DNA from 2 places in the uncultured Butyricimonas sp. genome. Region 2 is predicted to be linked to the other one. Evidence: riboswitches for the same ligand, from Rfam matches in the RefSeq annotation. Region 2 holds a riboswitch; the other holds the start of a gene.
The links. A riboswitch is a leader RNA that binds a small molecule or an ion and turns the genes downstream of it on or off. The one in region 2 is predicted to bind cobalamin.
Positions count from the first base shown of each region.

Region 1: linked by a shared signal. The riboswitch ahead of Q5866_RS03895 (ribonucleoside triphosphate reductase) and the one ahead of Q5866_RS03475 (ABC transporter substrate-binding protein) in region 2 are both predicted to bind cobalamin.

Region 1 covers NZ_CAUFYA010000005.1:119,413-135,036, reverse strand. Annotated here, with positions in the region: gene Q5866_RS03960 (DUF4163 domain-containing protein) at 1-58, shown strand, start outside; gene Q5866_RS03955 (von Willebrand factor type A domain-containing protein) at 191-2,038, opposite strand; gene Q5866_RS03950 (RNA polymerase sigma factor) at 2,154-2,732, shown strand; gene Q5866_RS03945 (carboxypeptidase-like regulatory domain-containing protein) at 2,719-3,855, shown strand; gene Q5866_RS03940 (DUF4435 domain-containing protein) at 3,865-4,815, opposite strand; gene Q5866_RS03935 (AAA family ATPase) at 4,912-5,748, opposite strand; gene Q5866_RS03930 (DMT family protein) at 5,858-6,226, shown strand; gene Q5866_RS03925 (ABC transporter ATP-binding protein) at 6,205-7,011, opposite strand; gene Q5866_RS03920 (iron ABC transporter permease) at 7,013-8,029, opposite strand; gene Q5866_RS03915 (TrkH family potassium uptake protein) at 8,172-9,986, shown strand; gene Q5866_RS03910 (TrkA family potassium uptake protein) at 10,157-10,825, shown strand; gene Q5866_RS03905 (ABC transporter substrate-binding protein) at 10,826-11,623, opposite strand; gene Q5866_RS03900 (anaerobic ribonucleoside-triphosphate reductase activating protein) at 11,669-12,295, opposite strand; gene Q5866_RS03895 (ribonucleoside triphosphate reductase) at 12,286-14,427, opposite strand; cobalamin riboswitch at 14,525-14,710, opposite strand; gene Q5866_RS03890 (hypothetical protein) at 14,958-15,624, opposite strand, start outside.
Region 2 covers NZ_CAUFYA010000005.1:14,292-29,915, forward strand. Annotated here, with positions in the region: gene cbiD (cobalt-precorrin-5B (C(1))-methyltransferase CbiD) at 1-838, shown strand, start outside; gene Q5866_RS03455 (hypothetical protein) at 971-1,282, shown strand; gene Q5866_RS03460 (hypothetical protein) at 1,305-1,520, shown strand; gene Q5866_RS03465 (ABC transporter ATP-binding protein) at 1,485-2,492, opposite strand; gene Q5866_RS03470 (iron ABC transporter permease) at 2,539-3,582, opposite strand; gene Q5866_RS03475 (ABC transporter substrate-binding protein) at 3,589-4,743, opposite strand; cobalamin riboswitch at 4,764-4,959, opposite strand; gene cobI (precorrin-2 C(20)-methyltransferase) at 5,145-5,861, shown strand; gene Q5866_RS03485 (BamA/TamA family outer membrane protein) at 5,950-7,095, shown strand; gene Q5866_RS03490 (lipid A phosphoethanolamine transferase) at 7,112-8,815, shown strand; gene Q5866_RS03495 (aspartate-semialdehyde dehydrogenase) at 9,226-10,215, shown strand; gene Q5866_RS03500 (peroxiredoxin) at 10,467-11,831, shown strand; gene Q5866_RS03505 (RNA polymerase sigma factor) at 11,931-12,497, shown strand; gene Q5866_RS03510 (FecR family protein) at 12,581-13,711, shown strand; gene Q5866_RS03515 (SusC/RagA family TonB-linked outer membrane protein) at 13,761-15,624, shown strand, end outside.

The sequences.
Region 1 (15,624 bases), 110 kb from region 2:
TTCTGCTGAAGTTGTTGTTCCTCGGGCAGCTTTGAAAGGGGATATTTTGATAAAATAATCACTCGTTTTTAGTAGTTGAAAGGTCTACAAAATCCGTTCGGATTTATAGACCTTTTTTAATTTTGAGCAGGATGGCTGTAAGATTGTTATGCTTCCCGCGTACGAGTTTATGAAATAGATGTGCACCTTACTACTTCAGTAAGGCAGCACTTTCGACCAGACGGATAAATTCTTTCCGGTAGCCTTCCGGGTCGTATTGGGTGGCTTCACGGGCAAGATGGATGACGTCATCGTAAGTCAAATCATTTTTATACTTGGAGTCTTGCAATAGCATTCCGAAGCCTGCCACGGCTGCCGAGAATCGGAAGTTCTCGGAAACGTTATTCAATGAAGTATTTTTATCAATGACGGCAACTTCCATTTTAGAACTTTTGTCTGAATCCGGTTGTTTGTACCGGAGTTTCAGAGTCAGTAACTCCGGGCTGTCCGTCAGTGATTTTTTCTCTTTCTTTTCGGTTTTCTGGTATTTCAACGGATCGACATCTCCCAACAAATTACTCTTGACTCCGACAGGGATAATTTCATACAAGGCGGTCACGCTATGCCCGGCTCCCATTTCTCCGGCATCCTTCGTGTCGTCGTTAAAGTCCTTGTCTTCCAATAAACGACTTTCGTACCCGATTAAACGGTATGCCTGTACTTTCGCGGGATTGAATTCGACTTGGATTTTCACGTCTTTGGCAACGGTGAATAATGTTCCCCCGAACTCACTCACCAGAACTTTTTTTGCTTCAGTCAGGTTGTCTATGTACGCGTGATTGCCGTTTCCTTTTTCAGCTAGCGTTTGTACCCGGTTGTCCTTGTAATTACCCATGCCGAATCCTAATACGGTAAGGTAGATACCCGAAGAACGTTTGGTTTCGATCAGTTTCTCCAGTTCTTGGGGAGAGGATAATCCGATGTTGAAATCGCCGTCCGTGGCAAGAATAATCCGATTGTTCCCGTTCTTGATAAAGCTGGCTTCGGCAACCCGGTAAGCTTTTTGTATCCCGTCGCCTCCGGCAGTTCCGCCGCTGGCATACAGACTTTCGATAACGGATATGATCTTTTGTTTATCTACACAAGACGTGGAAGGTAGCAACTCTTTCGTGTGGTTTGCATAGGTTACGATGGCTACCCGATCTTGCGAGCGAAGTTTTTGCACGAGCATTTTTAACGACGACTTCAACAAAGGTAATTTATTTTGGTCGCTCATGGAACCGGAAACATCAATCAGGAACACGAGGTTGGAGGCGGGTAGATTTTCCATGGCAATTTCTTTTGCCTTGATTCCGATGTGTACCAAGCGATGTTGCGGATTCCACGGGGCTGCGGATACTTCTGTCGTGATGCTCACCGGATCATTACCCCGGGGAGCGGGATAATCATACGTGAAGTAATTCAGCAATTCTTCCGTGCGAATGGCATCAGCGGGAGGTATTTGCCCGTTGTTGATAAAACGCCGCATGTTCGAGTAGGAAGCCACATCCACGTCAATGGAGAACGTGGAAAGCGGGGCATCCAGTGCTTTACGGAATTGATTTTGTGAAAAACTATTGTATTCTTCCGTGTTAGAGTAATAATCTGCTCGTCGTTGTAAGCTGTTACCCTTGACTGTAACGCAACTCCCGACAAAGGCCTCTTTCTTGACCGTGTGATACCCGCTTACGACAACTTCTTCCAGTTGATTTTGATCTCCATGTAATTTCACGAGTAATTTTGTCTTTTCCACTTTTACTAGGCGGGTTTGAAGTCCGATAAACGAGAAAACAAGAGTATCCCCAATTTGCGCTTGAATAGAAAATTCTCCGGATACATCAGATACCGTCCCGATAGAAGTGTTTTTAATAATGATGGTGACACCGGGAAGCGGTTGACCATCTTTGGCTGTAATTACTTTTCCCGTGACCAAAGATTTTTGGGCAGAAGTCAATAGGCTCAAGCTAACTAGCAAACTCACTATAAATGTGAGCTTTTGGAATAAATGGTAAGTTCTCATAAGCGATATAATATTAGAGTCATTTTTTCAAGAAGATGATTTGGCAGAAGAAATTCCATAAATTTGAGAAAGAAATTTTATAAATTCGTATATTTGTAAAAATCAATACTTGGATGTGAATCAGGTTCAGGAACATAGAACGGATGAGGAACTTTTGCGGAAGTATTGTGCAAAAGGAGAGTTGGTGTATCTGGTAGAGGTCTACAAAAGATATATGCCGCTTGTGTATGGTGTGGCATTGAAATATTTAAAACGACCGGAAGATGCACAGGATGCCGTTATGCAGTTGTTCGAGGAATTGATAGTGAAAGTAAAAGGGAGCAATATCAAAACATTCAAGCCATGGCTTTATACCTGCGTACGAAACTATTGTCTGATGGAACTTCGGAAGCGGACAAGAAATTTATCGGTTTCTTTAGACGATTCTTTTATGGAATTTTGCGATGATTTTCATCTTACAATAGCAGGAGAGAATGAAGAACGGGAAAAAGCGTTGCAGGATTGTATCGAGGCTCTCCCCGAGAAGCAGCGTATTAGCGTGAATTATTTCTTCCTGCAGGAGCTTTCTTACAAGGAAGTGGAAGAGCGAACAGGGTTTTCCTTGAAAAATGTAAAAAGTTTTATCCAGAACGGGAAACGAAATTTGAAATTGTGTTTGGAACATAAAGGAATAACATCGTATGAAACGGAATGATGACATAAAAGATTACCTGCGGGGCAACCGGAAAGGGGAGTCCGCCAATCGGCTGGAGCGGGAAGCTTTGTCTGATCCGTTTCTATACGAGGCATTGGAAGGACTGACCTCGACTCCGGGGGACCCGATTGATGGTCTGATTCGTTTGGAGCGTCATTTGGAGGAGCGTGTCCGGGGGAGTAAGAAGAAAAGCCGGAGCTGGTTGTATATTGCTGCCTCGTTTTTGGTTTTGGCGATGTGTGGTACTTTGTGGCTTGTCGAAAGGGAAGATACATCGAAAGTTCTGGAAAAGGAAATGGCTATGGTTGCCCCGCAAGAAATGAGGCGTGAGGCTATTAAGGTTTTTTCCGCGGATAGTAGTCATGGTGTAGAGGATTCGGCTCACGTGAGCATGTTGCGGAAGGTACAACCGGAACAAGCGGAAGTTGCGATGGAGGTGATGAAAAAAGAACGTGGGGTATCGATGAATACGGTGGAGGGTATCGTGACTGATGAAAAAGGAGAGATATTACCGGGTGTAACGATTCTTGTTTCCGGAACAAGTGTCGGGACAGTGACTGATGAACAAGGAACTTTCCGGTTGGAACTTCCGGAGGGGAAAACGCATTTGACTTTTAATTTTATCGGGATGAAAATGCAAGGCGTTGTTGTAAAAGCCGGGACACAGATACAAGTGAAGATGGAAGTAGACCAGCAGAAATTGGATGAGGTCGTCGTTACAGGTTATAATACGGTAAAGAAAACAAGTATGGTGGGAGCTGTCGCGACTGTCGGTGGGAATGAATTAAAAAAGGATACGATAGTTTCCGCGGATGATATTGTACGTTTTAATCGTTACATGGCGGATGCTCTGAAATACCCGGAAAAAGACGTGAAAAATGGAAATGAAGGTATTATTCTGGTTTCTTTTGAACTGAATAAAAAGAAAGTTCCTAGCCGTATCCGTATTAAAGACGGTTTCTCCAAAGAAAGTAATAAAGAATTGATTCGCTTGTTGGCGGAAAGTCCGAAATGGGAATCCTCGCTTTCCGGTAAGAGAATATATGTTTCGGTTCGCTTCACGATTGGGAAAGACGGAGCGAAGCATACGGCTATCCTTGCAACAGAAAAACCTTGGAAATAAAATCCGATGTCAGAACAGCGTGTGAATATCTTCCTCTATTTTCAAGATAGCGGGATAAGCCCCGAACTGGATATTTTTCTTCAGTTGATCATCAATACTATTCCGGTAACCGAATAAATTAACTCGCGGATGTGTTCCTGCGGAGGCGTCTTTCGCTTGTCGTAAAACTTTTTTGCACACTTCCCGGTTGAGCATATAGACCATATCGTACACGTTATGCCCCCGGATAAAAAGATAGGTCGTATCGGGCGTCAATCCTATTTCTTTATATTTATCTTCCAGAATAGAAAGGTCTGCTTTAGGATAGGCTCTACGTAATTGTGCCAGTTTGCGATCGATCTTGTTTTTTAGGATATTCAACTCTTTGCGTCCGTTCTGTCGGATGTCGGGACGGCGTTGCCACTCGAATGATGCCAGTTCGTTGAATTCCGCTATCGAGAAGCGTTTTGGATCGGCAACAAGGAAATAAAGATGCCAAAGGAATAGTTTGTACACGATATTCGAGTATTGTTTCAAGAATTGCCTGAAATCAAAAAGATGATTGGGCAACGTGGTGATCCGGCGGCATAAGTCATTTAGTCCCTCTTCGTAACAGTGATGATTCTCGAAAGAATAAGTGTAGGTTTGAAAAATGTAATGGTTGATATCTATATTCCGTTCCTGCAATAAATAACGATAGTCACTGTCAATGCAGATAAAGAATTTAGGATTCAAGTATTTGATGTATTTCAAACATTGTGTCACGCCTTTGGTTTCGTGTCCTTTTTCGTTCCGGGAGCCGGCGATAAAGTGAAACCGGTCATTAGGACGAAAATGTTTGAAAATGGTACTCCAGAATACAATATCATCCTTGTCTTCCACGTGTATGGCGGCACGACACCGTAACAACTGTGCGTCCATCATAAAGCGTTTGGCAGCGTGGTAGTAATATTTTTCTTTTGATATAGGAGGGCGAAACATAACAATTGAAAATTAATTAATTTACGATTTATGAATTACGATTGATAGGCAGGTTCAATCTAAAATCTGAAATCATAAATCTAAAATTAGTCATAGTCACTGAATTAATAAGTCTTCGATAAACACGAGTTTGTCACCCCAACCGTCGCCGAAAAGACTCGGGGAGTGCGTGGACGTGATGATCTGGCAATGCGGGTTTAGTTTTTGAATCTCTTCAAAAAGACGGTATTGCCACTCGATGTGCAATGAAATTTCCGGCTCGTCCATCAAAAGGATATAAGGTTGTCCGTCCATGAGAAAAACCCGGAGCAGGATGATTAACAATTGCTTCTCTCCCGAGGAGAGTTTGTACAGGTGAATAAGCTCGTTGCCGTCACGGAAAACAAGCTGGTTAGTCATCGGGTCAATTTCTATCGTTTTTCCGGTACCGGCAAACAGATGATTCACCGTGTCATAGAAATCGCGAATCCGGCGGTTGATTTTCTCTGCCTGCTCGGGAAAGTTCGTGGCACGAAGACGATAATCGGAAAAAGAGTTGTTGTTCTCTCCCACGCTGTACACGATCTCTTTTAACTCGCTCAACAGGGGACTGTCTTCCTTACCCATTTTTCGTCTATCGCGGATAGGCACATCGAATGTACTTATTTTCAAATAATTTACCCCGGCTAGTTTTTGTCTTATGGAAGACACGGAACTATCTTTTCGGAAATTGATCTCGTTACCGTCGATCATGATTTCCGCCTCGATATTGTACAATTTCAACCGTTTGACATCGGCAGATAGCAAGGCGTCGATAATATTAAAAAACGTGGTCTTACCGCTACCGTTGATACCCGTGAGTATATTCACGTCCGGATTCAAGTTTTCCCACCGGAAATTATATTTTCCCCATATATTGCGGATCTCTATTTTTTGAATTTTATTTGCTTTCATGATTCTGGTACTTGATAAAAGTTTGTCCCAATCGTTATCAACAAAGATAATAAATTTTATACTTTCGCGTCGATTTAAGAGATCATTTCATGGATTAATATTTGATACTATGCAAGGACTTTACGCGATATTATTATTGATTGTCTCAAACATTTTTATGACATTTGCTTGGTATGGACACTTGAAGTTGCAGGAAATGAAGTGGATAGATAACTGGCCGCTTTTCGGTGTTATCCTCTTTTCATGGTGTATTGCTCTTTTCGAATATTGTGCGCAGGTACCGGCCAATCGTCTGGGATTCATCGGGAACGGGGGACCTTTCTCGTTAATGCAGTTGAAGGTCGTTCAAGAAGTGATCACTTTGACCATCTTTATTATTTTTTCCATGGTCTTCTTCAAGGGGGTGACGTTCCAATGGAATCATCTGGCGGCTTGCGTCTGTCTTGTACTTGCTGTTTATTTTGTATTTATGAAGTGATGTTTATCCGACACGGGGAACACGCAGGGTTTACCCGAAAGAGGATTACTTTGAGTAATAACCAGAGTGTCGTAGACGCTTTCGATATTGTCGTAAGTCAATACTTCTTCCGGGGTGCCGCTCGAGTGAATACTTCCTTCTTTGAGCATAATCAGTCGGTCGCTGAATTCGCTGGCGAGGTTCAGGTCGTGAATGATAAGCAACACGGTAAGGTTTTGTTCCCGGTTCAAGCGTTGCACGAGATTCAGTATTCGCATTTGGTGGGATATGTCCAGATGGGAAGTGGGTTCGTCAAGTAGGAGAATCTCCGTTTGTTGGGTGAGAGCCCGGGCAATGGCTGCCAGTTGTTGTTCGCCACCGCTAAGTTGGTTCATGAGTTTTGCACGTTTTTCCCATATACCTGTTAATCGCATATTTTTTTCGGCAATGGCGTAGTCCTCCTTGCTCTCGAAAAGTTGTAGCGGGGCGTGGTAGGGGAGGCGTCCCATGAGAACGTAGTCCTCGATAGAGATAAAATCCGCTTCCACGGTCTGGTTGACAATGGCAAGTTGTTTTGCCCTTGCTTTATGCGTCATGCGGAATGCGTCCGTGCCGTTTATCCGGATAGAGCCTTGTTGCACGGGTAGCATGCCGGTGATGGCTCGGAATAAAGTTGTTTTGCCCGCCCCGTTGGGACCGATAATGGAAGTCAATTTATCCCGTTCCACGTTGAACGAGATATCCCGTATCGTGAATTTATGGTTGTAGCCACATTGAAGATTTTCTATTTCTATCGCGTTGTCCATATCAGTCTATCGTTTTTTCCGTTTTGGTGTTACTCATCACGAGAATGAAAATGATACCCCCGATAATTCCGGTGATTACCCCAATCGGTAATTCGTTGGGCGAAATAATCGTTCGGGCGAAAATGTCGGATAAAATCAAGAAGATACCTCCCCCGATAAAAGAACTCGGGAGCAAAATCCGAAAATCGGAACCGATGATAAAACGCATGAGTTGAGGGATAATTAATCCCACGAACCCGATAACCCCGACAATAGAAACACATATTCCGGTAAGCAGGGAACTGAGCAAAAAAAGAACCTTGATAGCCCGGTTGGCATTAATACCTAATTGTATGGCTCTTTCCGAACCCAAACGCATGGCGTTCAACGCCGGGGTGTATAGAAAAGCAAGGCATAGCACGACGAGACTGGTCACGGAAATCAGCGCGATAAGTGTCGGGTCGGTTTCATTCAGAGAACCCATGATCCAGAACACGATGCCGTGCAAGTTCTCGCTTTTGGTGACGGACATGATCAGCAACATGAGCGAGGAAGAGATAAAACTAATCATCACCCCTGTCAGCAGGAGGCTGTGTACGCGGACATTACCTCGTCGGACTCCGAGCGTGTAAACCAGAATGACCGTGACAAGAGCCCCGGCAAACCCGGCGAGGGGAAGCATAAAACTCCCGTGCAGGGTATGTAGTGACAGGACGATGGCAGCCGTGACTCCCACCGATGCACCCCCCGATATCCCCAAGGTATAAGGCTCAACGAGCGGGTTGCGGAAGATTCCTTGCAGGATGACTCCGGACAGGCTTAAAGCACCGCCGACGATAAATCCGAGAATGATGCGGGGAACTCTTAATTGACGCAGGATGTTCAGGCGAACATCCTCCGGGTCCCCGTTCCAGAGTTGAAATATATCTTGAATGGAAAAACGAATCTCCCCGAAGCAAAGTCCTGCCACAATACTTCCCGCGAGGAGAAGCAGTAAAAAAGCCAGAAATAGAATCCATTTATAATATTTTCCTTGCATGGGAAATTCAATAGTGATTTTCAGTGCAAAGATGCGAAATATTGGTTAAACTTGAAAGATATTGTTCTTCATGCAAATGAGTTTTTTGCGTTTTTTGTAACCTCGTGCAGGGGGCTGTCGTTAAAAACTAAAAAAAGATGTTATGCTTTCAGTGGAGTTTCAATATAGAGCGAGGAAAATATACAAGTCTGTCAAGAAAATGGTGGAACTGGTAAGCAATGTATTGTTATTCCTTGCTTCATTTCTGGCTGTTATTTTAGTCATTTATCGGTTCGGTTTCAGGATGCCCGATACTTATTCCCACGAAATATATTACGTGTTTCGGGAAATCATGCGTCTTTTTCTGGCTCTTGGATTGTTGCGGTTCGTGTTTAATTTTAGACTGTTACGAGCGGAAAAAGGTTTTTGGGTAGAAGTGCTGGTGCTGTTCTTCTTGTTCGCTTTAACCTTGTTATCCAAACATTTCGATACACCGGGGTTTGAAACGGAACGCCCCGTGTTATTCAAGATAGAGCGTGTATTGACTTACGGGGTGGTATTGCTGCTCAGTATTATTCAGCTCTCTAAACAGATATTTGTCGTGATACGAAGCCGGATGAAGCCGGAAGTTCTTTTTGCCGGGAGTTTCCTGTTTATTATATTGCTGGGAGCGGTATTGTTGAGGTTGCCTAACGCAACCTACGGGGGAATAAGTTTCACGGATGCGCTTTTCACTTCGACGAGTGCCGTGTGCGTGACGGGATTGACGGTGGTCGATACCGGGGGAACGTTCACGTTAATGGGGCAGGTCGTTTTGTTGTTTCTGATTCAAGTCGGTGGTATAGGGGTAATGACCTTCACGAGTTTTTTCGCCATGTCGTTTTTGAGCGGGACCTCTTTTCACGATCAATTGATGATGAAGAACTTGCTGAACGAGGCTTCCCTAAGCGATATATTCAGGACTGTCGTGTACATTGTTTTGACAACGTTTATTATAGAAGGAATAGGTGTCTATCTGGTATATTTGCAGATACAGGATGTTGCGGGAGTCGGGAATAAAATCTTTTTTTCCCTGTTCCATGGGATCTCTGCCTTCTGTAATGCGGGGTTCTCCACTTTACCGGGAAATCTCTACGATCCCTTGATTCGCCACCTGTACGGGTTGCAGATTATTCTGGCGTTTCTGATTATCTTCGGGGGTATCGGGTTCCCGATTTTGTTTAATTACGGGCGTCTTCTGCACTATGGAATCCGGAATCAGATAAAATGTATGTTGGGACTGAATTACAAGGTGGTTCATGAACCCCGTATCGTGAGTACGACAACCCGTATTGTGTTGCCGACAACCTTGGTGTTGCTGGTCGTGGGAACGGGATTGTTCTGGATATTCGAGAATCACAATGCCTTGGAGGGAATGTCTCTGACGGGTAAATTCGCGACCTCGTTCATGGGAGCGGTGACGCCCCGTACGGCGGGTTTCAATAACGTGAATATATCCATTTTGCACCCGACGACAATCTTTCTGACTATCGTGTTGATGTGGATTGGTGCGGCTCCTATGTCCACGGGCGGTGGTATAAAAGTAACTACATTCGTGATCGCGTTGAAGAATATTTGGGCGAATCTCACGGGAAACGATCGGGTAGTGGTAGCGCATCGTCAACTGACCCGGGAGAACGTGAATCGGGCACATTCCGTGATCGTGCTTTCCGTCCTTTGGATTATTCTGGGTACATTCGCTATTATCATCTTGGAACCGACAGCCACGATAACTCAAGCCGTGTTCGAGATCGTTTCCGCCTTGGGTACGGTAGGATTGACCATGGATCTGACTCCGCATCTGAGTGTTGCGGGCAAACTGATCGTCAGCCTCACGATGTTCGTCGGTCGTGTCGGTTTGCTCACCCTTCTGACTTGCTTTATCCGCAGGCAGGAAGTGAAACTGTACACTTATCCGGACGACACGGTAATACTTTAATAATTGAAAATTGAAAGTTGAAAATTGAAAATGATTAGAGTAGGACGTGAATAATAATTTGGACAGATAATATAAATGGAAAAGGTAATGATATATAATAACGAATTGAATCTCGGAAATGGAAAATATGTTTTTTATTTTCAATTTTCAATTCTCAATTTTCAATTATTATGAAGTGTATTGTATTTGGACTGGGAAATTTCGGGCTTGCTCTGTCACAGCGGTTGACAAAGCGGGGGAATGAAGTATTGGGCGTCGATTCGGATATTAGTAAGATCAATTTGTACAAGGAATCGATCACGAACACGGTAGCGTTGGACGTGAAGAATGCCCAAGCGTTGCAGACCTTGCCGTTGCTGGACGTGGATGTAGTGTTCGTGGTATTCGGTAAGGATTTTGGAACCTCGTTATTCGTGATAGCGCTGTTGAAGCAGTTTGGGGTGAAGCGTATCGTAGCCCGTTCCATCTCTCCCGTGCACAAGGTGATTTTAACGTCTATGGGAATCACGGAAATCGTAAACCCCGAGTGGGAATATGCCGATTTCTTTGCCACGAAAGTGGAGTTGGGGACGACAATTGATTCTTATGTGTTGGACGACGACCATTTAATTATCGAGTGGGAAGTACATTCCACTTTCGTGGGACGAAAGTTAGAGGATGCCAATTTCGAGGAAGAGTTCGGGTTAAAGCTGGTAGCGTTAAAGCGTTACGATGCTAAGGCCGGTAAAACGCTGGTCATGGACAATCCTCCTGCCGACCTTGTGTTCACGACAAAAGACGTGTTCGTGCTTTTCGGTCAGCCGAAGAATTTCCGTAAACTCGGGATACAAATTGCCTGATCAATACAGTAGTTTGATCAACTCTTCTACCGTCTCCACGAAAGTGATGGGCGTGGGGCTGCAAATGTAGTCGTCAAGCGGGAATAGCTTGTCATTTTTCACGGCATTGAGGCTATTGATCTCTTTCCATTTGGAAATCTCGTTTTCGCCCACGATGCCCATGCCGACGATGAAAATGATATCCGGGTTTTGGAGAAGAACAAATTCTTTGGATATCATGGCATTGTCGAGGTCTTTGGCGATATTTATCCCACCGGTTTGTTGGATATAGTCGTGCATGAACGATCCGGGCAGGGCGGTATACAACGGGTCGCATCCGATCTCCATGAATACCTTGGGATGTCTGTCGTAAGGAATGTTTTTCTTGGCTTCTTCCAATCGTGTTTTGCACTCCTGCACGGTGCTTTCCGCTTTTGTCTTTTTATTTGATAATTCTCCCAGAATAATGAATTGCTCGCAAATCTCCTCGAAGTTTTTGGGTTGTTCCAGTCGTAGCGTCTTTATACCCATGCGTTCGAGTCCTTCCAGAACTTTAGGCGGAGTAAGTCCTCCGGTGAGAACGATATCGGGACGGAGAGCCACGATTTTCTCCATGTTCACGTTCACTGCGTCAGCCACTACGGGAATAGAATCTGCCGGTTCCGTGATGCAAAAACGGGTGCAGCCCACGATGCTTTCATTTGCACCGAGTAAATACAGGTTTTGCGTGATGGAGGCGGCAAGCGATACGATACGTTTTTGTGAGTATCCGGTGATTGCCGTGATAAATAATATGGATAATAAAATGAACTTCTGCATAATCTTGATATATAAAATGGGTGTGTAAAAGTAATATTATTTCGTTTATTCGTGTATATATTTATCCAGAATATCCCCGTCCCGGAACTCCTGCATGACATAGTGTGTACCTGAGAATTTTTCCTGTAAGTTTTGGATGTCCTCGGGGCTTTGCACTTGCGGGATAACCGTCGTCCGGAACTGGTATTCCAGTCCGGAGGTTTTGATAATCCGGATGGACTCTTGTATCTTTTCCAGCAACGAGGCTGTCATCGTGTAATTTACCTTTCGGTAGCAGGGGAGCGAGAGGGAGGATTTGATATCCATTGCCACGGCATCTATCCATCGTCCTGCAATCAGTTGTTGTAAAATCTCCGGATTCGACCCGTTCGTGTCGAGTTTCACGGGTAACCCGAGAGCTTTTATTTTTTGGATAAACGGGAGCAGGTCTTCGTGCAATGTCGGTTCACCCCCGGATATCACCACCCCATCAAGCCACCCTAATCGTTTATCGAGAAAACCGAATATCTCCTCTTCCTTTAAGTCTTGTGTCTGCCGGAGTAATTCCGGCAGTACAAGAGATGGATTGTGGCAGTAACCGCAGCGAAAATTGCAACCTTTCGTGAATATCACCGCGGATACTTTGCCTTCCCAGTCGATTAGGCTTTGTTTGACAAATCCTCCTATTCGCATAGTACGCTTTCTTTTTCCCGGACGCTCTTGTCAAACAGTTTCCGGTCGTCGAACTCGGCTCGTTTCCCGTTGTTCCATTGGCTCACGGGACGCATGTACCCTACTATCCGGCTGTACACTTCCGAGGAAGCCCCGCAACGCGGACATTTGAAATGTTCTCCCGCGATGTACCCGTGCGAGGGGCATATGCTGAACGAGGGCGAGAGCGTGATATAAGGCAGGCGGAAATTTGCCGTTACCTTACGAATCATGTTTTTAGCCGCTTGTGCGGACGTGCGGTGTTCTCCGGTAAACACGTGGAAAACAGTTCCACCCGTGTACAGCGTTTGTAATTTGTCCTGTTGGTCGAGTGCCTCGTACAGGTCGTCCGTGAAGTTCACGGGCAGATGCGTGGAGTTCGTGTAATAAGGATCGGCACCCTGTTTGAATTGTTCTTGGTTGGCAACGATAATATCGGGATATTCGGCCGTGTCGAGCAAAGCGAATCGGTAAGAGGTACTTTCCGCCGGAGTGGCTTCAAGGTTATAGATATTACCGGTTTCATCTTGGAATTGTGCCAGTATATCCCGCATAAAGTGCATCACTTTTTGCGCGAATTCCATCCCGTCCGGGTGTGAAATAGGAACCCCGAGGAAGTTCATGCAACACTCGTTCATGCCGTTGATACCGATCGTCGAGAAATGGTTTTTCCAGAAACACCCGTAACGCTCTTTCACGTAACGCAGGTAATATTTGGAATAAGGATACAGCCCTTTTTCCGTGTAGCGTTCAATAATTTTGCGCTTGATTTCCAGACTTTCCTTGCTGATTTCCATCAAGTGTTGCAGGCGTTGGAAGAAATTCTCTTCCGATGCGGCTTCATATCCCAAGCGGGGCAGGTTGATTGTGACGACTCCCACCGACCCGGTCAACGGATTTGCGGCAAACAAACCGCCGCCCCGTTTCATGAGTTCCCGTTTATCCAGACGAAGGCGACAACACATACTGCGCACGTCATCCGGCTTCATGTCCGAATTCACGAAATTGGAGAAATAAGGAATACCGTATTTTGCTGTCATTTCCCAGATGCCCTCGTACTCCGGGTTATTCCAGTCAAAGTCCGGGGTAATATTGTACGTCGGGATGGGGAACGAGAACAGGCTGCCGGAAGCATCCCCTTCGCTCATCACTTCGGCGAACGCTTTGTTAAGCATCGTCATTTCGGCTTGGAAATCCCCGTACACCTCTTCTTTGATTTCACCCCCGTGCACGATATGTTCGTTTTTCAAGAAATCGGGTACGACGAGATCCATCGTGATATTGGTAAACGGTGTCTGGAATCCTACACGGGTGGGTACGTTCAAGTTGAACAGGAATTCCTGCAAACATTGTTTCACCTGCTTGTAGTTCAACTTGTCAAAGCGTATGTAGGGGGCGAGGAACGTGTCAAAGTTGGAAAAAGCCTGAGCCCCTGCGGCCTCGCCTTGCATGGTATAGAAGAAATTCACGATTTGTCCGAGAGCCGTGCGAAGGTGCTTTGCCGGGCTGCTTTGCGCTTTCCCCTCCACTCCCCGGAATCCGACGGTAAGTAAATCCTTCAAGTCCCATCCCACGCAATAGACGCTTAGGAATCCCAAGTCGTGGATATGCAACGCCCCGCTTTTGTGCGCTTCCGATACCCGTTCCGGGTAGAGTTGGCTTAGCCAGTAATTGGAGGTGATTTGTGTGGATATATGCTGATTCAATCCTTGCAGCGAGTATGAGGAATTAGCACTTTCTTTTACCCTCCAGTCGCTCAATGACAGGTAATTATCCATTACTTCTATATTTGTCAGTAAGGTCTTCGAGTTTCGGATTTGCTCGTGTTGCTTGCGGTAAAGCAAGTACGTTTTCATCAGTTGCAGGTCGCCGTGCTGGAACAGCACCAGCTCCACGGTGTCCTGTACCTGTTCCACGTGCGGGAGTTCCTTTTCCGGTGTGCTTGCGGCAAGAATTTGCACGACTTTGTCACACAGGGCACGTGCCGTTTTACGATCGGGCTGTCCGATGGCTCTCGTTGCCTTAAAAATAGCTTGTTCAATCTTTTCCGGTTTGAAATCGCAAATTTCCCCGTTGCGTTTCACGATTCTTGAGAACGTGGTTGATGTTTCCATGATTAAAATTTTAATAATTAAAAAAATACTTCGGGGAAAACACGAGAAAAGATCGTGTATGGCAGAGAATTGTCTTTTTCGCTTTTCACCCGAAAGCTCCAATTTATTTGCAATCGGCAGGTCTTCTGACTTACTCTCGCTTTTGAATCTCCTTCCCGTCGACAGCGTGACAGTGGATCATTGATTCAAGCGTTGAATAGAGCTTACAGCTACGGGTATAGTGCGGGATTTTCACCTGCTTCCCTGTTCGTCACCGGAGTGAACCGAATGCATGGCAAATGTATGATAAAATAATTGTATTTCAATAGTGGTTTTCAAATAAAATAATTTTATTGGGATTGATATTTCCTATTGTGTTTATAATAAGTATAATGTGTTTTATTTTTGAAAATTGTGGGTTCAAAAATATGGAACTTGATTGCTTGATGTAGTTTTTTTTCTTTAGGTTTGAATTGATTTGTGTAAAAAAAAGACCGAAAATTTTACTTTTCGGTCTTTTTTATAAGTGTATTATCCTGCTATTGTTTTTCTTAATTATTGGGTGCGGCTTTCAATAATTCCGGTCTGGGATCAACATTGTATTCTGCCGAATTAATCGTGGAGAACGTCCAAGCATCCCAAGAATTATTTGCTAATGAACGTTGATCAACTAGATATTGTGAATAATCAAATCCATCCGGTACTGTTGTTGCGTCAGTCCAGCCTAACCAATAGCTTGCGTAGGCTTCGTACCAGCCGCCCATCCAGAGGTCTTCGGGAGAAGAGGTTTTCATACCGTCTAAATTATCCCCATTCTTTTCTTGATAGATGCCGTTCACGAAGTCCTTTTCTGTTAAAGTGAGAGAAGAATTACTGATTTTAATTTTTCCATCATTATTTCCGTCATACCCGAATCCCTTGATTGTGACTCCCCCGAAATTATTTCCGAGAATAACGTATAAGCGAGTATCTTTTTTTGCGATAGCTTTAACCATATCTATTCCCGTTGCACCGGAAGTCCAACGGTATCCCCATGCCAAGAAATGAATTTCATCATCAGTGGGATTCTCAATATCTGAGGCTGTTACCCATTGGATCGTAAGTGCGGAACGGTTATTTCCCGTTCCTGTCCAGTTTTGGATATCATTAATAGAATTGACGGATTGAAGATTTTCATTTACAACTAAAGGCGTTGTGTTTGTTTTTAAATCTTCCATT
Region 2 (15,624 bases):
AGATGACCCGGACGTCACGAACGGCTACACGATATACGCGGAAGTTACTCCGTCCGCCACTCCCGGCGTCCATTTTCTACAAGGCGAAGGAGTCGGCACCGTCACGCTTCCCGGTTTGGGTATCCCCGTGGGGGAACCAGCCATCAACACCACACCCCGTGCCATGATGACCCGGGAAGCGGAACGTCTGCTCCGGGAGCATAAGGATATACCCGGCATCAACATCCGTATCTCCGTACCCGGCGGCAGGGAACTCGCCACCAAGACATTCAACCCCCGCCTCGGCATCACGGGCGGTATTTCCATCATCGGCACCTCCGGAGTAGTACGCCCTTTCTCCTCGGAAGCCTTCGTCAACAGCATCCGCAAAGAAATACAGGTAGCCAAAGCCCTTGGCTGTAACCACATCGTCATCAACTCCGGCGCCAAGAGCGAAAAGACACTCCGTTCCCGCTTCCCCGAACTACCCGACCAAGCCTTTATCCACTACGGCAACTTCATCGGCGAAACCCTCAAACTGGCAGAAACCGAGTCCATCCCCTCCGTCACCATGGGCATCATGATAGGCAAAGCCGTCAAACTCGCCGAGGGCAACCTCGACACGCATAGCAAACACGTCGTGATGAACAAAGCCTTCATCACCCGCCTCGCCGCCGAAAGCCAATGCCCCCCTTCATCCATAGCCCGCATTGCCGACATCACCCTCGCCCGCGAACTATGGGACATCTTCGCCCACACCCCCGCTTTCTTCGATACCCTCGTGCAGCATTGCTACACCCACTGCCTTCCCCTGCTCTCGCGGACACGTTTAGAGATTATTCTTATTCCGGAAGAATAAGTCCGTCAAAAGATTAAGCAATCAGCAACGAGGACAGGGCGAAAAGCGTTTTGACGCATTTGCCCTGTAACGAGAAAATCGAGTGATTAGATTATCAAAATAATTGCGTATCTTTGCCGAAAATAAATTAGAATGAAAGACACAAAAGAATCCATCATCAATCAACTTTCACCCTATCTATTCTGGGATATAGATAAGGCAACTCTTGATATGGATACTCACCGTGCCTACATTATTAAACGTGTTCTTGAATACGGTCAACTGGAAGATTGGCACGCCATTCTCGCTTATTACACGCAACCGGTCATCATCGAAGTAATCAAAAATGTCCGGGAGTTAGACCCACGGGCTCTTGCCTACATTGCCACGATAACAAATACTCCAATACACCAATTCAAATGTTACACCACACGACAATCGAACCCCACACACTGGAACTTTTAAAAACACATTTACAAAAACAGACATGAAAAACAAAACCAAAATTACTCGGGAAGACTACTTGAAAGCAACGAGGAAAGCCCGAAGGGAAGAAGAGATACGGGAGCATCTCCATCCCGTGAACATCAGCAGGGTTCACAAATCAAAGAAAGTTTACAACCGCAAAAGAAGCAAGGCGGCCCTGAATAAGGAGCTGCCTTATTTTTTACCCTTCCGGCAAGACAGCAGGCATAGCGCTTAACAACTCTTCAATCGTCTGCACCTCTATCACGGGCTTTCCCGGCACGTTAATCTTGAAACCCGAAGTTGTCAAATCACCCGTTTCCACGTACACCTCCGACTCCACGTTCCGGTTTGCCAACATTCCGTTACGCTGCAACGCCTTCCGCACCATGGCATACTTTTGCCCGTGTCCCTGTAAGCGCACACGCGAAGTATATTGATTCTCTATCCGAAACAACCCTGTTTCCATATCAAAAACAATCCCCTTACGGGCAAAAAAACTACTCAAATGTCCCTCCAACGCCAAATCTTCCGGTGTGCCTATCGTGATGCCGTGTTGCTTATCCATCAGCCATATCTTGTCAGCAATCTGCAAGGCGAGTTCCAAATCATGCGTCGAAAGAAATATAGTCTTCCCGGTTTCCCGTGTCAACCGGTGAAGCAACTGCATAATCTCCACCTTACTCGGGAAATCCAAAAATGCCGTCGGCTCATCCAAAAATATCACGGGTGTCTGTTGTGCCAACGCTTTCGCTATCATCACCTTCTGCCGCTCCCCGTCACTCAGCGTGTGTACCATACGGGAAGCCAGATTCTCAATCTTCACCAGCGCTATCGACTCCTCCACTATCCGGCTGTCCTCCTTGTCAAGCGTTCCCCAGAAACCGGTATACGGACTTCTTCCCATCCCTATCAACTCCCGGGCACTCATATTGCGCACGTCGCATTTCTCGGTCAGCACTACACCTATCGTCTTCGACAACTCCTTGTCTGAATAAGTACCGAGCTCCCGCCCCATAATAAAAATCTCCCCTCCCAACTTCGGTTGAAACGCCGACAAGGTGCGCAAAAGCGTGGACTTCCCCACTCCATTCGCCCCCAAAAGACAAGTCAACTCCCCCTCGTTTATCTCCGTGCAAATCCCTTGAGCCACCACCTTCGTGTCGCTCTTACTCTTGTACCCGATAGAAAGATTTACCAAACGAACCATAACCCAAATTTAAAATCACAAATCGTAAATCATAAATCGCAAATTATTAAATTTCCACCTCATTCCTCTTCCGCTTCCCGAACAACACCGACGCCACCACCGGCGCCCCGACCAATGCCGTCACCGAATTCACGGGCAAAGCCCCCTCGAACCCCGGCAAACGGGCTATCAAATTACAAAGCAACGCCAGCGAAGCCCCCACCAGCATCGAGGTCGGCATCAATACCCGGTGGTCTGAAGTCTGGAATATCGCGCGACACAAGTGAGGCACCGCCAACCCCAAAAAGATAATCGGACCGCAATAAGCCGTAACAATCGCCGTCAACACCCCGGAGCAAGTAATCACCCACACCCGGGCACGATTGATATTCAATCCCAGATTACGGGCGTACCCGTCCCCCAGCATCAACAGATTCAACGACTTAATCAACAAAAAAGACAGCGGGATAATCACCGCCATAATCGTCACGAACAACATCATCTGGTTCCCCGAAACCCGGGCGAAACTACCTAATCCCCAAATCACGTACGCCTTGATATCCTCCTCCACGCTGAAAAACTTCAGTACCCCGATAACGGCATTCGCGATATACCCTATCATCACCCCGATAATCAAGAGAGTAACACTCCCCCGTATCTTCCGGGAAGCGAAAACGATTAATCCCATCACGGACAACGCCCCCGCGATAGCCGCGACAGACAGCGCCACCTCCCCGATAAATCCCAGACGACTCAAGGCCACTCCCCCCAGTTTACCGGCCGACGCCGCCACGAAAGCCACCCCCAGACTCGCCCCCGAACTGATACCCAGCACGGAAGGTCCCGCCAACGGATTACGGAAAATAGACTGCATCTGCAACCCGCTGATAGAAAGTCCCGCACCCGCCACCAACGCCGTCAACGCTTGCGGCAACCGGGACTTCAAAATTATATTCTGCCAAGCCACCGGTTCATCCCCGCTACCCGTCAGCACGTTCCAAACCGAGGAAAACGGGATAGACACCGAGCCCAACAACATATTCAATAACAAAAACACCACAATAGACACCGTGATAAAAAACATCCATATCGTATTTCTCCCTCGTCCCATGCACTCTTATTTATTAAGCAAATCGTAATACACCGGTTCATGGTCGGGCAACACACCCGGGTGAAACACCCGAATCATATCGGCAAGCACCACCTCCGGTTCAGCGGGCATACTCTCGTAAAACGGCTTCTCCCGCATGTTACAATAAATGACACGTTTATCCTTAAAAGCCTTGAAATCAGCGTAACGCTCGTCTTGCGCCTTCAATGCGGCATAACAATACTCCCCGGCAAAACTATTCGCGATTCTCCAGTAGTCGGCACTCTCCGCCTGATTGTACACCGTCTCGAAATCCAACGTCACCCCACCCGAACGGGGGTCGTCTTTCAAGAAATAATCCGCCCCCGCATCATGGAAAAGCTGTGCCAGAAAACTCTTCCCCCCCACGGCATACCACACCCCGCCCCTCAACTCCCCGCTAAACACCACGGGACGGCGTTCCACGTCACCAACCATCGCTTTCAACGAATTATACCGATTCTCTATCCGGTCAAATTCCAATCCCGCCTTATCCTCCATTCCCAGCAACAACCCCACAAACTTAATCCATTCCGCCTGCCCGAGAGGAGTCATCTCCTTGTACCCGAGATGCGGCACCAGAGGAATCCCGATATCTTTCACAGCATCATACCCCCCGCGTTTAAAAGGCGAAATCAACATCAGGTCGGGATTCAGGCTCATGATAATCTCGTTATCAAAATTCCCCTCTATCCCGATACGGCGAGTCTTCCCCTCGTCCACCTGCTTCTGCATCTCCCCGTTAAAAAGAAAACGGGTACTCGTGATACCCACCACCCGGTCCGTCGCGTCCAGTTTGATAAAATTAGACAACTGCAAAGAAGTCATGCACACCACGCTCCGCACCGGAACCTCCACCACGGGCACCCCCGCCGGGGGTTGCACCTTCTTCCCCCGGGGAATCAAAGCGTACTGGTAACACGTGTGGCTACTCTCCTGCGGGTCTTTGACATTCAACACGGCATACCCGTCCCGGTACTCCAACCAAAACCCTTTAGCGTACTTAATCCGAACCCGGGGAATCGAATCGCTCCCCGCCTGAACGGTCTGTTTCTCGACCGACTTCTTACTCGTTTTCGACTTGCAGCAACAAAACACTCCGCAAGCACACAAAATACACAATAAACGTACTAATCCATTCATCTCTTTTCCTCCGAAAGTATTAATCATTCGTGTCATCTGGCAGGTTTTCTGGCTTGTCATCTTTTCTCCTTCCCGGATTCCAATCCAGTGGTTTTATAGAAAAAATCTGCCCACCTTCGAGGCAGGAAACGACTTTACAGCTGCGGGGACAGCCCCGGAATTTCACCGGATTCCCTTTTCTTCCAACACGGAAGCACCAAGACGCCTGCAAATATATAAATATTATTTTGAGCGTATCCGTTTTTTAACGACTTTTGCACCCGGAATCAGTTCAAAAGGTCCATAAAGTCCATAAGGTCCATAAAGTCGTAAAGTCCCAAACACCAGAAACATCACGACAACTTCGAGAACTGACCTTATGGACCTTATAGACTTTACGGACTTTATAGACTTAATAGACTATGAAAGTAATCAGCATCTCCCTCGGTCCGGGCGATCCGGAGTTAATAACGGTCAAGGCATTAAAAGCCTTGCAGGAAGTTGACGTAATCTATTGCCCCGGCACGAAAAGCAAAGAAGGGACTTTCAAATCGTACTCCCGGGACATCATCCTGTCCCTACCCGTCGAGGCTAATAAAATCCGAATCTTCCACGTCCCGATGTCCAAAGACCGCACGTTTGCCAACCGGGCTTACGACGAGCTCTGCCTCGAAATCGCCGCACGGGTTGCCGAGGGGAAAACAGTTGCCGTCACAGCCGAAGGCGATTCCGGCTTCTACTCTTCCGGCAACTACATGTTCGAGAAACTCGCCTCCATGCACATCCCCACCTCCGTCATTGCCGGAGTACCCGCGTTCATCGCCGCGGGAGCGGTATCGGGACTTCATATCGTGAAACAGGAAGAAAAACTCGTCGTCCTGCCGGGCAAAACAACACCGGAAGAACTTCACGAGCTCACCACCACGAACCACGTTATCGTCATCATGAAATTATCGCAATGCACCGATACCGTCCACGAATTCATCCGTCAACACCCGGATGCCGAATACCACTATTACCAAAACGTGGGTACCGCGAACGAACAACATGAAACCGACCGGAACGCCCTCGTGGAAATCGAATTCCCTTACTTTTCCCTAATGATTATACGACCTGCCAAAAGAATCTCTGTCGGCTAACCCAACAATTGGCACAAATATTGCGTACAAGGAAATCACGAGATGAATGATTGTTTAATCTATGCTAATTTAACTTTATCAATCTGAAATGATTCGACATACACTATATATCGCGTTATTATGCGTCCTGTCGCTTTCCGCCACCGGGCAAGACACGGTCACCGTTGACACCACACCCGTGAAGACCGGATTCTTCCATCGGTTCTACCGTTATTTCGCGGACGCCAACAAAGAGAAAGCCGAAAAGCGATTCGACTTCTCTATTATCGGGGGACCGCATTTTTCGAGCGACACCAAACTGGGGCTCGGACTCGTGGCATCCGGGCTGTACCGTATCGACCGGCACGACAAAACCATATCCCCCTCCAACGTCGCCATCTACGGGGACATCACCACCACGGGTTTCTACCTGCTGGGAATCCGGAACAATAGCATCTTCCCGCGTGACCGTTTCCGGCTCAACGCCAACATGTACTTTTTCTCCTTCCCCAGCGAATTCTGGGGCATCGGTTATGAAGCCGGCAGACATGAAGACCGCAACACCGAATATAAACGACTGGAACAACAAGTCAAACTAGAACTCCTGTGGCGTCTGGCACCCAACCTCTACGTGGGTCCCAACCTCATGTTCCGCAACGTGAATGCGAAAGATTTCGACGACATCAGCTTCCTCAACGGGGCACCCAAGAACGTCACCACCTTCGGGCCCGGAATCATCATCTCGTATGACTCGAGAGATTTTATCCCGAACCCTTACAAGGGAATCTACGTACAACTGGAGCAACAGTTCTTTCCCGGCTTCCTCGGTAACGATCAGGATTTCAAGCGTACCAGCTTCGACTTCCGGTACTATCACAAAGCGTGGAAAGGAGCTATCGTTGCCACGCAATTACAAGGAATATTCAACTACGGGGACACCCCGTGGAGTATGGTTGCCCTGATGGGCGGTTCGTACAGCATGAGAGGTTACTACGAGGGACGCTACCGGGACAATGACCTGATACAGGCGCAAGTAGAACTCCGTCAAAAAATATACAACCGCCACGGCATAACCGCGTGGGCAGGTGCCGGAAACGTGTTTCCGGACATGGACAAGTTTAAATGGAGCCACACCCTGCCCACTTATGGCATCGGCTACCGTTGGGAATTTAAAAACAGAATTAACGTAAGATTGGATTATGGTATCGGCAAAGGCGTCAAAGCATTCTACTTCAATATTAACGAGGCTTTCTAAAGGACTTGTCAACTTCGTGAAAAAGAGCAAAACCCTGTTCTGGCTCTTCATCGTGTTGAACCTTGTCCCCAACTTCTGCCTGATATTCACGGAACCTCTCTCCGCGATCGGGAAGATCATCCTGATTCTTGTTCCCTTGAGCATCTACATGATCGTCTTCTCGCTCTTCAAACGGGCGGGACTCATGCAACTCATACTCATCCCCGTGCTTATCCTGCACGCGTTCCAACTCGTGCTATTCTACCTCTTCGGGGAATCCGTCATTGCCGTGGACATGTTCCTGAACCTGCCCACCACGAACGCGTCCGAGGCGGGCGAACTGCTGGGCAACATCTGGCCCTCCATTATCATCGTGTGCGTCCTCTACATCCCGGTCATCGTGCTAGCTTCCATCGCGGTCCATCACAAGGTAGTCCGCCCTGCCGCTTTTCGCCGGAAAATGATCACGTGGGGACTCGTGTTACTCATCATCGGCTCCGGTCTTACCGCTTACGAGAAAAGACGGGACAACACCTACGAGGTAAAAACAGACCTCTACCCGGCAAACGTGATGTACAACTTCTACTTTGCCTGCAAGAAATGGAACCGCAGCATGGATTACCCCGTCACCTCCAAGGACTTCACGTTCCGCGCCACACGGGATACCGCCCATGAACGCCGGGAAATATACGTCCTCGTCATCGGGGAAGCCGGACGTGCCGAGAATTGGAGCTTGTGGGGCTATGAACGGGAAACCAACCCGAAGTTGAAAAACGAGGCTAACCTCGTCTTGTACAAAGACGCCATCACGCAATCGAATACCACGCACAAAAGCGTGCCTCTCATCCTGTCTGCCGCCGACGCCTGTCATTACGAGCGCCTGTACACCCAAAAAAGTGTAGTGACCGCTTTCAAGGAAGCCGGATTCAAGACCGTGTTCCTTTCCAACCAAGTACCGAACCGCTCGTTTACCGACTATTTCGGCGAGGAAGCTGATTATTACAAAAACATCCGCCCCACCGAGGACGGCGGTTTAATCACGATCAACAATTACGACGAAGCCATGTTACCTTTCATGCAGCATTATATCGACTCGCTGGCAAACGACAACCTCCTCATCGTGTTCCACACTTACGGTTCACACTTCAATTACAAGGAACGCTACCCGGAAGAGTTCGCTCACTTTACCCCGGCTGACGCCACCGAAATCGAATACAAAAACAAGGCACAACTCGTCAACGCCTACGATAACAGTATCATTTACACGGATCATTTCCTGCACAACGTGATCGAGATATTACGCGCCTCCGGCAGCGACGCCACCATGATTTACTCCCCCGACCACGGGGAAGACCTACTCGACGACAGCCGGAAACGCTTCCTGCACGCCTCGCCGATCCCGACCTATTATCAGCTACATATCCCGTTCATGATCTGGTTCTCGGACAATTACATCGAGGCACGTCCCAATTTCTATCAAGTGGCACGCTACAACAGCAACGCACCCGTTGCCACGAACCATATTTTCCATACCCTGCTGAACCTTGCCGAGATCAACACCTCGCACTTCGAGCCGGAATTTTCGCTAATCAACCCGATTTTCAAACGACAACCGCGTATGTACCTCGGTGATCACGACAACCCGATCAATTACTACGAAGTCGGTTTGAAAAAACAAGACAAAGAGATGGTGCAACGGCGAGGCATGGATCACACGGTAAACACTTCCTGCAAGAACTAAGGATATACTCCTGTAAACCAACTGTTACATAACCCCGACAGGTGACTTTCGGGTGAGTATTGGGCGGGTATTAGGCGACATCGCCTACTCATCGCCCACAGTTTGCCCACTCTTCGCCCACGATTTAGTAAACAATAGGCTTTTTTAACACCAACGACATGCCTGTTCTCGCAATGATTCACCGGACAATAAATTCGCACGTGCCACAGATTGAGATTAAAGAAGGGGCATTCAAGGGTATGTCAACCGTTCTGTTACAATTTTAACACGGGGACACAATATTGAAAAAATACCTCGTTCCTATTGCCGAAGCAATGCTTATTCACTATTTTTGACCCGGTAATAAAACAACTAACTTATATACAAGAAATGCCGTAACAGGCTTTCAAACAATTAAAAATCCATTCGAAATGAAAGTAGCAGTAGTAGGCGCAACAGGTCTTGTAGGAAGAAAAATGTTGCAGGTTTTGGAAGAAAGGAATTTTCCGGTAACAGAATTGATACCGGTCGCCAGCGAGCGTTCCGTGGGTAAAGAAATCACCTTCAAGGGAAAAAACTATAAAGTCATGGGAATGCAGGACGCTATCGACATGAAACCCCAAATCGCTATTTTCTCCGCCGGGGGGGACACCTCCCTCGAATGGGCTCCCAAGTTTGCCGCCGCGGGAATAACCGTGGTCGACAATTCCTCCGCGTGGAGAATGGACCCCACGAAAAAACTCGTGATACCGGAGATTAACGCCGACACGCTGACCCGGGAAGATAAAATCATAGCCAATCCCAATTGCTCGACGATACAGATGCTGGTCGCCTTGGCTCCCCTGCACAAGAAATACGGAATCAAACGCGTGGTGGTATCCACTTACCAATCCGTCACCGGAAGCGGTCTGAAAGGCATCAACCAACTGGAAGGTGAACGGGAAGGCAAAGAAGTAAAGAAAGCCTACGCACACCCCATCGACCGCAACTGCCTCCCGCACTGTGACTCGTTCACCGAGAACGGGTACACGAAGGAAGAGATGAAACTCGTGAACGAAACGTGCAAAATATTAAACGACGACACGATTAAAGTAACCGCCACAGCCGTGCGGGTTCCCGTCGTGGGCGGACACTCCGAGAGCATCAACCTCGAATTCGAGAAAGACTACGACTTGGACGAGGTTCGCACCCTGTTGGCTCAATCCCCCGGCATCGTCGTGCAAGACGAGCCCATGCAAAATCTCTACCCCATGGCAATCACCGCCAACGAGCGGGACGAGGTCTTCGTGGGACGCCTCCGCCGGGATTTCTCCCAGCCGAACAGCCTCAACCTGTGGGTCGTTTCCGACAACCTCCGCAAGGGAGCCGCCACGAATGCCGTGCAGATAGCGGAATACTTGAACAAGCATAATCTAGTATAACACGAGGGCGTGTCGCAACACGCCCTCTCGTCCATAAGGTCTAAAAGTCCATCATGTCGTAAGGTCAAATGCACAAGTAACCAGTATATTATAACACTGACCATCAAAGTATTATCAAAACACTGACTTTATAGACTAGAGGTGTGTCAAAACACACCTCCATGTTGCAAATTTTTCTTCTCTCTCCTGTCACCCTCTAGCATTTTTTGGGATTAGTATAAGTAGTAAATCACTTAAATAAAATCTAAAACATGAAATGCTATTATTTCTTTTTACTTTTCACGCTAATCTCTTGCGCCACCTCACCACGTCACGGGAACAATATAAAAATCTCCATTGACGTCGACGAACTGCCGGAAATCGGGCTGGGCATATCAACAACAGAATATGACGTAAGAGTCATTGAATTCGACTCCGCCAAACACGGAGAACGTATCATAGACAACGCCGAGGCAATCTACCTAACTTTACACAACGGATTCAGTGAACGCAAACAAATTTACGCGGAGAAAGGGGATCATATCCACCTTACATTCGATGGTAAAAAACTTCACGGCACGTCTAAGCTCACAGGGGACCGTCCTCCTATCACGGAATACCTCTCCCGCTGGAAAGCCGTATTCCCTTCCCGTAACATTTATTCTTTGCCCTTGCCAGAATTTGAAACAAAATTGAAAGAAGCGATACAGGAAAATTCACGCTTGCTAGATTCTTGCGAAAACACACTGAAAAAAGCAAGCAAGAAATTCGTGAAACTGGAACACGCTCGTATTAAATATTTACTCGGCTCCGTTCTTTTGAATTATCCTTACGCTCACGGCTGGAAAAAGAAAGAAGAAATCGAAGCCAATTATTACACCACGCTCGAAAATTGGATCGAGGAAGACAAAGATTACCTTGACCTTCAAGAATACCGGAACTTTATCACGCACGCATGTTCTTTCCTCAGCGCACAGAACGAAGCCAAGGCAATAACGCCTTACGAGAACGTGTTACAACGCATACAATACATCTCTCGAAATTTCAAACAAGATGAAGTGATTCAATACTTCATCTCCACTTGGGCAAATGAATACGTGCAACGCAACGGAATTGTACAAATAGAGGAACTGGATAAAATAACACGCGAAAAACTAACGAACCCGGAATTATTATCCCGATACACGGACGTTTACGATAGCTGGGTTCGCATTGAACCGGGTAACGAAGCGATAGATTTCTTCGCAAGGGACTCGACGGGAAAAGAATTTTCCTTAAAAGATTTCCGGAACCAGTACGTCTGCCTTTATATCTGGCAGAACGTTTTTCCTTGTATCGCCGAATTTTCCTACCTTAATAAATTAACCCCATTATTCAAGGAAAAGAATATTCAACTGGTTAACCTTTCCATTGAACCCAAGAATGAATATTGGAGGGAAGTTATCAGGAACAAAGATATCCAAACAGGCACACACCTGTATTTGGAAAAGACAAGGGAATTCCTCGCGGGATACCACTATAATCCCCAGACTATTTTCCAATTTATATTAATCACCCCGGACGGGAAAATCGCAAGGATTAATCTTCCCAAACCCTCATCCGGCGAATTTGAAAAATACCTGTCAGAGCAACTTTAAAACAATAAATATAATGACAAAGTACAATCATTAACATGGTTGTATTTTGTCATTTCTACTGTTTTTTGTTTATTTGCAAATAGAAGAACAGCCGCAATCATGACAAAGCCCGATAAATTCATACAAGGAATAAACAGCAAAGACCCACTCGCGTGGAAAGAATTGTATCGCTTTTATTACGGGGCATTGTGCAATTACTCGTCTTCTATCATAAACGAAACAAACATAGCGGAGGACATTGTTCAAGAATGTCTGGTTACAATCTGGAAATCAAGCCTACATTTTCAAGATGTCAAAATATTGTCATCCTATCTATACCGCTCGGTGTATAACAACACGCTAAAATACATCCGGGACCAAAAAGTGGAAGACAGGCGAAAAGCGGAATGGAGTTCGGTGCAAGCGGAAGAAGAGGAAGATGTATTCTATCAAGCTATCGAGGAAGATGTCATTCGCAAATTACGGATGGTCATAGCGCTTCTCCCCGAACAACGCCAAACCATACTACGGTTAAGCATAGACGGGCTTTCCATTCAGGAAATCGCATCACAACTTGGCATTAGTGCTAACACTGTCAAAACGCAGAAAAAAAGGGCATATTTATTTATAAAAGAAAATTTAAAAGAGTATTTCGGTTTATTGTTGTTACTGGAAATATTAAAATAATCACGACAAGAAAAAAAAATCACGTCAGCTGTCACCCGCCAAACCACTTTTGGGATATAGTGTACAACAAAAATGACTATATCATGAAGTGGAACTCTTTACATGAAAAATCCGATTGGCTGTTTCGCCAAGTCTTGAACAAGGAAAAGCAATCCTCACACGAGGATTCCCGACTGGAAGATATTGCCCGGAAATTTTCCGATGACCGATACCTACGCCGGAAAATAGAGGCTCAGGAACGGTTCGATTATTTGAAAGCTTATCACAAAAATATCACCCCGACGAAAATAACGCCGAAGTATACCTATGTAAGAATCGCTGTTGCCATTCTAATTTTGATTGGTTCGGGAACATTTTTATTCATGCGTCAAGGACACAAGCGACACGAGCATTATAAGGAGATATATTTATCGGACATTCATCCCGGAAAACAGCAAGCGTTACTAATCACACACAACGGTCAGAAAATCAAACTGAATCGCACGACCCACCAAACCATAGAGCAAAACGGGACAAAACTCCAAATCGACACAACAGGTTTGCAGTACGAACCGACAAACCTCGTTCCAACGGGAACTATCCACAACACGTTGATTGTACCCCGGGGTGGGGAATTCACGCTGACCTTGTCTGATGGTACAAGAGTGTGGCTGAACTCCGATTCGCAACTCACTTACCCGGTTAATTTCACCGATTCTACCCGAGAAGTAACCATATCGGGAGAGGCCTATTTCAGCGTCAATCGCTCGACGGCTCCCTTTATCGTGAAAACAGACAGGGGTGACATCACCGTGCTGGGTACGGAATTCAACGTGAACAATTACCCGGGAAACCGGGAAACCATAACAACCCTAGTAAACGGAAAAATAGCCTACCTCACTCCCGACGGGGAAAAGTTTATCTTGACTCCCAAGCAACAAATCGTTATAAAACAAGACGGGCAAAAAGAAATAAAAACCGTGGACACACGTTACGCCACCTCATGGAAAACCGGCATGTTCCTATTCCAAGAAATGAGGCTGGAAGATATTATGAACCAACTCGAAAGATGGTATGACATTCACGTGTTCTACACGGAAGAACGGGTAAAAGACCTACACTTCTCGGGTGACTTAAGTCGTTTCAAAAATATCGGTACATTCATCGAAATGTTCGAGAAAAGTTCGGATGTAAAAATCGAAGTCAGAGGGAAAAATATCATCGTCGGAATATAATACACCAGAGGTAACTCTGGATAATCATACCAAATAATAAAACAACATTATGAAAAAGAAGAAAAGAACAGCGTACATCTTTGTCAGTTTTTTATTCTTATCCGTTTCATTATTGTGCAGTAAAATAACTTACGCACAAGATACAACGGTAAACCTAAACTACAAGGATGCCTCTTTCGTGGAAGTCATTAACGAGTTCCGTAAACAAACCGGTGTCAAATTCATGTATAACCTCGAAAAGGTAAAAGACAAAAAATGCAAAGACCTTGTGGTCAAGAATACTCCCGTGAAACAAGCCATTGACATCGTACTGAAGCATTTCGGGTTAGCTTACTCGATGGTAGAAGGAGTGGTCGTGGTTAAAGAAAAAGCAGAAGAACCGCAAACGAAAAGAATCATTAAAGGGACCGTGGTTGACGAAAACGGGGAACCGCTTCCCGGGGTGACGGTTCTCATCAAGGGAACAACCGTGGGTGTTTCCACTGACGTGAACGGAAATTTCAGTATCGCCCTGCCCGGGAAAAGCGACAACAGCCTGATATTCTCTTTTATCGGGATGGAAACGAAGGTAGTGAAATGCACGGATGACACCCCCCTGAAAGTTACCTTAAAGCTGGATGCGTCACAACTGGACGAAGTGACCGTAGTGTCTACCGGGTACAGTAGCCTTCCCCGGAAAGACATGGTGGGAGCATACACTACCGTAAAAGCGGAAGATATCATGATGCCGGCATTCAACTCCATCGACCAGATGCTGCAAGGACAAATCCCGGGAATGGTGGTGGTTAACTCGTCTTCCCGAATCGGCAGTAACCCAAAAATAACGATTCGGGGTACATCTACCGTTCTCGGTAACTCTGACCCGTTGTGGGTTGTAGACGGAATTATCCAACCTGACCCGCTCCCGCTAGACGCCACTGCCGCAGTCACGGAAGACATGAAAAACCTGATCGGTAACCAAATCTCATGGTTGAACCCTGCCGACATAGAAACCATCACGGTTTTAAAAGACGCTTCCGCCACCGCGATATACGGTTCCAAAGCCTCCAACGGCGTTATCGTAATTACCACCAAGCAAGGAAGCACCGAGCGAACCAGCATCCGCTATTCTAATAATTTTTCACTCCGTACCCGCCCGAACTATGGCATGTTCAATTACATGAACTCGAAAGAACGTATCCAGTTCAGTAAAGAAGCTTACGATTCGGGAATCCGGTACCAGAAAGATCCCCTTCCCCAGATCTATACATACGAGGGCTTGATGGCCATGTTTAACAATCGCCTGATTGGTGAAAGCGATTTCATGAAACAAATGGAAAGACTGGAAACATGCAACACGGATTGGTTTGATTTGCTATGTCGCAATTCATTCAGCCACAACCATAACTTAAGTGTTTCCGGGGGAACAAAAAAAGTGACTTACAACGCCTCTTTCGGCTACTCGTCAAATCATGGTAGCCAGAAGGGTGATGATATGACACGCTTCACCTCCCGCTTGAACATCAGAGCTCAATTTATCGAATCTTTAGCGGTTACTCTCAATATAAACGGTTCTGTCGGGGAGAAAAAAGGATACGGTCCGGGGGTTAGCCCGGAAACTTACGCAAAAAATACCAGCCGGGCAATCCCTGTACACGAAGAGAATGGAGAATTGGCATTCTACAAGCAATACTATCAATACAAGCTAAATAGAACGGGTGTACTGGAATACGGTTATAACATACTGCACGAAATGGAAAACAGTTATTCCAAAAACGATTCCAAAAATTTCAATATTTCGCTCAACGCCGATTGGAGTATCACGAATTGGCTGAAATACCAGTTCGTGGGAAGCGTAGCGTACGGGATGAATAATGCAGAGTCATTCGCAGGTGAAAAAACTTCTTATATCGAGCTGAACTATCGCGGTTATC